One region of the Micromonospora sp. CA-240977 genome, then DNA from elsewhere that is predicted to be linked to it. Evidence: riboswitches for the same ligand, from Rfam matches in the RefSeq annotation. Region 1 holds a riboswitch; the other holds the start of a gene.
The links. A riboswitch is a leader RNA that binds a small molecule or an ion and turns the genes downstream of it on or off. The one in region 1 is predicted to bind S-adenosylmethionine.
Positions count from the first base shown of each region.

Region 2: another riboswitch for S-adenosylmethionine. It lies ahead of ACQPWW_RS06245 (N-acetyltransferase family protein); the one in region 1 lies ahead of ACQPWW_RS31915 (aminotransferase class V-fold PLP-dependent enzyme).

Region 1 covers NZ_CP192055.1:7,006,639-7,009,997, forward strand. Annotated here, with positions in the region: gene ACQPWW_RS31905 (hypothetical protein) at 59-226, shown strand; gene ACQPWW_RS31910 (PrsW family intramembrane metalloprotease) at 250-1,731, opposite strand; SAM riboswitch class IV at 1,755-1,875, shown strand; gene ACQPWW_RS31915 (aminotransferase class V-fold PLP-dependent enzyme) at 1,922-3,190, shown strand; gene ACQPWW_RS31920 (FUSC family protein) at 3,206-3,359, opposite strand, start outside.
Region 2 covers NZ_CP192055.1:1,313,159-1,316,517, forward strand. Annotated here, with positions in the region: gene ctaD (aa3-type cytochrome oxidase subunit I) at 1-936, shown strand, start outside; gene ACQPWW_RS06245 (N-acetyltransferase family protein) at 1,068-1,676, opposite strand; SAM riboswitch class IV at 1,689-1,804, opposite strand; gene ACQPWW_RS06250 (MFS transporter) at 1,876-3,123, opposite strand; gene ACQPWW_RS06255 (isochorismatase family protein) at 3,152-3,359, opposite strand, start outside.

The sequences.
Region 1 (3,359 bases):
CGTTTGCCCGGCCGCACGACGGGAAGCCATCCGGCGACCGTGGCCCTGGGGAGGGACGATGCCGGTATTCGTGAAGAAGCTGTTGACCTGGGGCAGTGTCGCGTTCCTGATCTACTTCATGGCCTTCCGGCCGGACGGCGCCGCGCAGATGTTCAGGGCCGTCGGGGGTGCGCTGATCGCCATGTTCCAGGGCTTCGGTGACTTCCTCACCTCCCTGATGACCTGAGGCCGCGGCCGGGGCGCCGGCCGTCAGGGGTGACCCGGCGGCCACGGCGCCGCCGAGCGCATCCCGGGCCAGCCGGGCGGGGCGTAGCCCACCGGAGGCGCTGGCGCGGGGGTCAGCACCACCGGGATCGGCACCACCGGCTCGTCCGGCGCGTCCACCACGCGCTGCGTACCGTCCGGGAAGCGCAGGTGGTAGCGGCTGCCGTCCCAGACCCCCGTCGGGGCCTGCGGGTCCCGACCGACGAAGAACGACCGGTACGCGACGAGAGCGTCCAGCAACTCCCGCTCCTCCCGTGCGGTCCGTTCCTGGTCGGCGGGCTTGCGGTCCAGGCCGCGCAGCGAGCCGTCGCGCAGCAGGGCCAGTCGGGTGGCGGCGGACTGGTAGCCGCGCATCGCCCGCACCCCGGCGTCGCCGGCCACCCGCCGCGCCCAACTGCGGGCCGCGTGCCGCCGGCCGAGGCTGCTCAACGCGGCCACCTCGGGTGGGCTCAGCCAGCCGGCGCGGACGTAGTCCGGCAGGGTCCGCTCGGTGAGCCGCCCCTCCCAGGCGCGCAGCCACACCGCGAAACCCACGGTGCCGAAGAAGACAGGCACCATCAGGCCCAGGAAGCCGTACAGCATGATCAACGCTTGGCCGGTGGCCTGGGTCAGCGTGGGCAGCAGGTTCCACGTGCCGTGCAACATCATCGCCAGCAGCAGGCCGGCGATCGGGGCGAGCACCCGGACCCGCCGGTCGGCCGTCCGCGCCGCGATGCCCAGCCCCACACCGGTCATCGAGGTGAAGAGCGGATGGGCGAACCCGAACAGCAGGATCCGCAGGATGAAGATCGCGATGACCTGGTTGATGCCGGTCACCGGACCGTACCTGTCGGCTCCGGACGCGTAGCCCAGCCCGCCCAGGTAGAGGATGTTCTCCACCATGGCGAACCCGACAGCGGACAGGCCGCAGTAGACCAGGCCGTCGGTGATCCCGGACCACTCACGCCGACGGAACACCAGCAGCAGGATCGGGCCCAGCGCCTTTGTCAACTCCTCGATGAACGGCGCCACCAGCACGCCGGTGAGCGCGTCGGGCAGCCCCCAGTCGGCGAACTGGTTGGCGGCGAAGTCGTTGACCTTGAGTGAGGCGGCGGTGGAGACGAACGCTCCCCAGGCGAAGCAGAAGATCAGATACTGCAATGGCTCCGGTTCGTACCGGTCCAGCCAGAGGAAGCAGGCGACGAGCACCGGCACCGGCAGGACGGCGGCGGCCACCCCGATCAGGAGGGCCTGCACGCCGAGCGTCTGGCCGAGCGTGAAGACCATGAACACCGCGCAGGCGGCGATGAGCAGCACCACCCCGGCCAACGCGACGAAACGCCGCCAGCCCAGCCGGCGCTGCGGCATCCCGGGCGCCCCGCCGACGGACGGGGCCACGGGCGCGGGCGACGACGGCAGGGGCGTACCGGGCGGGGTGTCGGCCATGCGGTCAGCGTAGCCATCCGCCGCCGGCTGGTCCGGTCGCATCGGTTGCCGCTATGCTGCCGGCAGGTCACGAGCGCCAGCGTCAAGCCCCGGCTTGCTGGCCGGCAACCCTCGTCGAGTTCGCGGTGGGGTGCCCCGGGTGATGACCGGGCCCAGCCCGATCGGTGTGCTGGGCAAGCGCGGACCCCGTCCCGATGCCGCACCCGGGGTCCCTGACCCCGGAGGTTCCGGCATGCCCGTCACCCTCGTTCCCTCGCTGCCCGCCCTGCCCACTGTCGCGCCCGCGCCGTCGGCGCCGCTGGACGTCCTCGGCGTGCCGGGTGAGATCAACCTCGACTACGCGGCGAGCGCACCGTGCGCACGGGCCGCCGCCGACGCGGTGGCCGAGCTACTGCCCTGGTACGCCAGCGTGCACCGCGGCGCGGGCGCGCTGTCGCGGCGCTGCACCCTCGCCTACGAGCAGGCCCGGCAGACGGTCGGTGACTTCTTCGGCGTCCGCGCCGACGATCACGTGATCTTCACCCGCAACACCACCGACGCGCTCAACCTGCTGGCGCGGTCGCTGCCGGCCGGCACGACAGTGGTCACCTTCGCGGGCGAGCACCACGCCAACCTGCTGCCCTGGCCGCGCGGCTCGGTGCGACTGCCGGTGCCCGCCGATCCCGCCGGGGCGGTACGCGACCTCGCCGCCGCCCTCACCGAGCTGCGCCGGGGCAGCAGCCCGGCGCTGCCGGTGCTGGTCGCGGTGACCGGTGCGAGCAACGTGACAGGTGAGCGGTGGCCGGTCGCCGAACTGGCCCGGGTGGCGCACCGGCACGGTGCCCGGATCGTGCTCGATGCCGCGCAGCTCGCCCCGCACGCCCCGGTCGACCTGCTCGCGCTCGACGTCGACTACTTGGCCGTGTCCGGCCACAAGCTGTACGCGCCGTTCGGCGCGGGTGTGCTGATCGGCCGGGCGGACTGGCTGGACGCCGCCCCGCCGTACCTGGCCGGTGGGGGCGCCACCAGCCACGTCGGCCCGGCCACCCACGACGTGACCTGGGCGACCGGTCCGGCCCGGCACGAGGGTGGCACCCCGAACCTGCTCGGCGCTGTCGCGCTGGCGGCCGTGTGCGGGGCGCTGGGCGCGGCCGACCGGGTCGCGCTGGCCGCCCGCGAGCAGGCGCTGCTGGCGCGACTGCGGGCCGGCATCGAGGCGCTGCCGCACGTCGTGGAGCTGCGCACCTTCGGCCCGGACGCGCCCCGGGTCGGCATCGTCTCGTTCGTGGTCGCCGGCTGGGACTCCGCCGACGTGGCCGCGCGGCTGGCCACCGGGCACCGGATCGGCGTACGCGACGGGTTGTTCTGTGCCCACCCGCTGGCCCGGCGGCTGCTCGCCGAGGCGGCGGGGCGGACCGGCCGACGGGACCTGCCGCCCACCGCGTTGCGCGCCAGCATCGGCCTGGGCAGCACCGTCGACCAGGTGGACCGGCTCCTCACGGCGCTCGCCGAGCTGGGCTGAGGCGCGCGGCAGCGGTCAGCCGACGGGCGGGGCGGTCGGCGGTTTCGGCGGCTCGCCCGGCTCGGCCGGCTCACCCATCGGCCGCTCCTGCTCCCCGAAGGCGGTGCGGATCCACCGGTTCGCCTCCTCCTGGTCGATCCCGGACGCCACCAGCAGGTCACTGGCGGTG
Region 2 (3,359 bases), 1.8 Mb from region 1:
ATCAGCGAGGTCATCCCGGTCTTCTCCCGCAAGCCGATCTTCGGCTACAAGGGTCTGGTCGCCGCGACCGTCGCGATCGCCGCGCTCTCCATGAGCGTCTGGGCGCACCACATGTTCGCCACCGGCCAGGTGCTGCTGCCGTTCTTCAGCTTCCTGAGCTACCTGATCGCCGTGCCGACCGGTATGAAGTTCTTCAACTGGATCGGCACCATGTGGCGGGGTCAGGTCAGCTTCGAGACGCCAATGCTCTGGGCGATCGGCTTCCTCGTCACGTTCCTCTTCGGTGGTCTCACCGGCGTGCTGCTGGCCAGCCCGCCGATCGACTTCCACGTGTCGGACTCGTACTTCGTGGTGGCGCACTTCCACTACGTGCTCTTCGGCACGATCGTGTTCGCGGTCTTCGCCGGCATCTACTTCTGGTTCCCGAAGATGTTCGGCCGGATGCTCGACGAGCGCCTGGGCAAGGTGCACTTCTGGCTCACCATGATCGGTTTCCACACCACGTTCCTGGTGCAGCACTGGCTCGGCAACGAGGGCATGCCCCGCCGCTACGCCGACTATCTGCCCGGCGACGGCTTCACCACGCTGAACACGATCTCCACGATCGGCGCGTTCATCACCGGTATCTCCACGTTGCCGTTCATCTACAACTGCTGGAAGTCGTACAAGACCGGCCCGGTGGTCGAGGTGAACGACCCCTGGGGTCACGGCAACTCGCTGGAGTGGGCGACCAGCAGCCCGCCGCCGCTGCGCAACTTCGACCGGATGCCCCGCATCCGCTCCGAGCGGCCGGCGTTCGACGCGAAGTTCCCGGAGCTGGCCGCCGGCCAGACCCTGGCCGGCCCGCCGGAGGGTGGCTCGAAGCCGCTCACCAGCGAGTCGGACGGCGGCGCCAGCTACCGCGAGGACACCGCAAGCGACATCGATCGGCACTGACGCTCAAGCCCAGCTGTACGACGGGCGCCGCCACCGGGACCACCGGGAGCGGCGCCCGTCGCCATGTCCGACCACGTTCGCCCCGGCCGGGCGGCCCGCCGCACCGCCGCGACCGCTGACCCGCGGGCTGCTCAGCGCGGCTGGGGTCGACGTCCGAGTTCGGTGTCGAGATTGCCTGCGACGGTGGCGTCCGGCCAGGCCATCCGGAACCTGCGCGGACTGCCGTTGAGCCGGGACGGGTCTCCGCCCGGCGGCGACACCCGCGCCGTCTCGACGTGGCGAGCTTCGCAGGCGCGGTAGAACCGCTGTGCGGCAGTGTTCTGCTCCAGCACCCACAGGTACATTCCGCCGGCCCTCGCGTGCTCGACGACGGCCCGGGCGGCGTGTGCCAGGAGCGCGGTGCCGACGCCGTTCCGCTGGCGGTCGTGAGCGACGTGCAGGTTGTCGACGAGGCTGCCCCAACGCGGGTCCTGATCGAACACGACGTGGATGAAGCCGACAAGCCGGTCGTCGTCCTCGGCCACCACCGTGTGGCTCCGGGTGGGGGTGGCCAAGCGCGCGGTCCAGACCGCGCGACGGTCAGCGACGACATCACCATCGAGGAACGAGTCGGCGTAGGCGCCGCGGTAGTGCCGGCGCCAACTGTCGGCGTGCAGCAGCGCGATCTGCCCGGCGACGTCAACGTCGGCGAGGCACAGTCTCAGCGCGCCACCCTGGTCCGAAGAAGTGGCAGCCGACACACTGACCTCCTGGTTCGCGGCTTGCTCGACACCACTCGTACCGAGCCTGGTCCTCACCCGGAGCACCCCGCCCGCGAACGGAGGGTTGCCGGCCAGCAAGCCGGGGCTTCGCGCTGACACTCATGACCTGTGCAGGCGACCGTAGCACCGGCTGGCCGAACCAGCCGGCTGGCGGGCTCTGGGTCCGCCCGGCTGGCCGTCAGCGGGTGGCGGGGGTGAGGTCCGCCTCGACGGGCGGTGGGGTGGTCGCGGCGGCGCGGCGACGGCGCAGCTCGATCGGGAGCACCACAAGGGTCACCAGCGCACCGAGTGCCCCGGTGACCACGAAGCCCCAGATCGGCGAGCTGGCGTCGATCACCGCACCGGCGAGCGGCGCACCGATCGCGATGCCCACGGTGACCGCCGACCCGTGCAGCCCCATCGCCTCGCCGCGTACCTGGGCCGGGGCCAGGCGGCTGACCGCGTCGGAGCCGGCCGCGATGGTCGGCGCGCAGAGCGCACCGGCCGGGATCAGCGCCAGGCACAGCAGCCACCAGTGCGCGCCGCCCAGCCCGACCGGGATGGTGCACAGGGCGAGTGCGGCGGTCAACGCCAGTGGGGAGAACGAACGGTGCACAGCCCCGTAGGCGAACCCGCCGGCCAGCGAGGCGACCGCCCAGATCGCCAGCACCGCGCCGGTCCAGCCGACCTCGCCGCTGGCCCGCAGCACGGCGACGACCGCCACGTCGGTGCCGCCGAGCACCAGGGTCGCGGCGGTGCTGAGTGCCAGTACGGCGAGCAGCCGGGGAGTCAGCCACTCCCGGCGAGGCACCCGCTGGGCTGGGCCGCTGGGCTCTCCGGTGGCCTCGCGGATCGGCGGGTTGACCAGCCACAGGGCGATTCCGGCGGCCACGATGCCGCCGCCGACCAGGTACATGGTGGTCTGCGCGGAGATCGCGGTGACCAGAGCGACGGCCAACGCCGGGCCGATCATGAACGACAGCTCCACCGACATGGAGTCCAACGCGTACGCCGGGCGGCGCTGGTCCTCCGGGACCAGCGCGGCGATCGACTGACGGACCACGGAGAAGATCGGCAGGGCCAGTGAGCCGGCCACGAACGCGGCCGGCAACAGCAGGGGGTACGGCAGCGACGGCGCGGTGGACCAGAAGATCGCCTCCGCGATGCCGGTGAGCACCAGGACCGGACGCAGACCACGCCGGTCCACCAGCCGACCGAGGATCGGCCCGCCGATCGCCGCGCCCACGGTCACCGCCGCACCCACCAGGCCAGCGGCCCCGTAACCGCGATCAAGGTCGAACACCACGTGGAAGGTCAGTGTCACCCCGGTCGCGGTGAGCGGGATGCGGGCGAGGACGGCGACCACCAGCAGCGACCGCAGGCCGGGCAGCGCGAGCGCCTGCCGGTAAGGCTTCATGTTCACGTGGGTCCGTACCTCCGGCGCCATCTTCGACTGGCGACGGCCCGATGGCCAATCAATTACCGTCTTGTGCGGCCCTGATCACAGGCTCCCCGTGCAGGGTCACCCCGGCGCCGTCCATGGAACGCAGTGCCACGTCGGTGGTCGCCGGGGCCACCGCCGCGGTCAACTCCAGCAGCACGGTGGTGGCGAAACCCTCCCGGGCGGCGTCCAGCGCGGTAGCCCGCACGCAGTGGTCGGTGGCGATGCCGACCACGTCCACC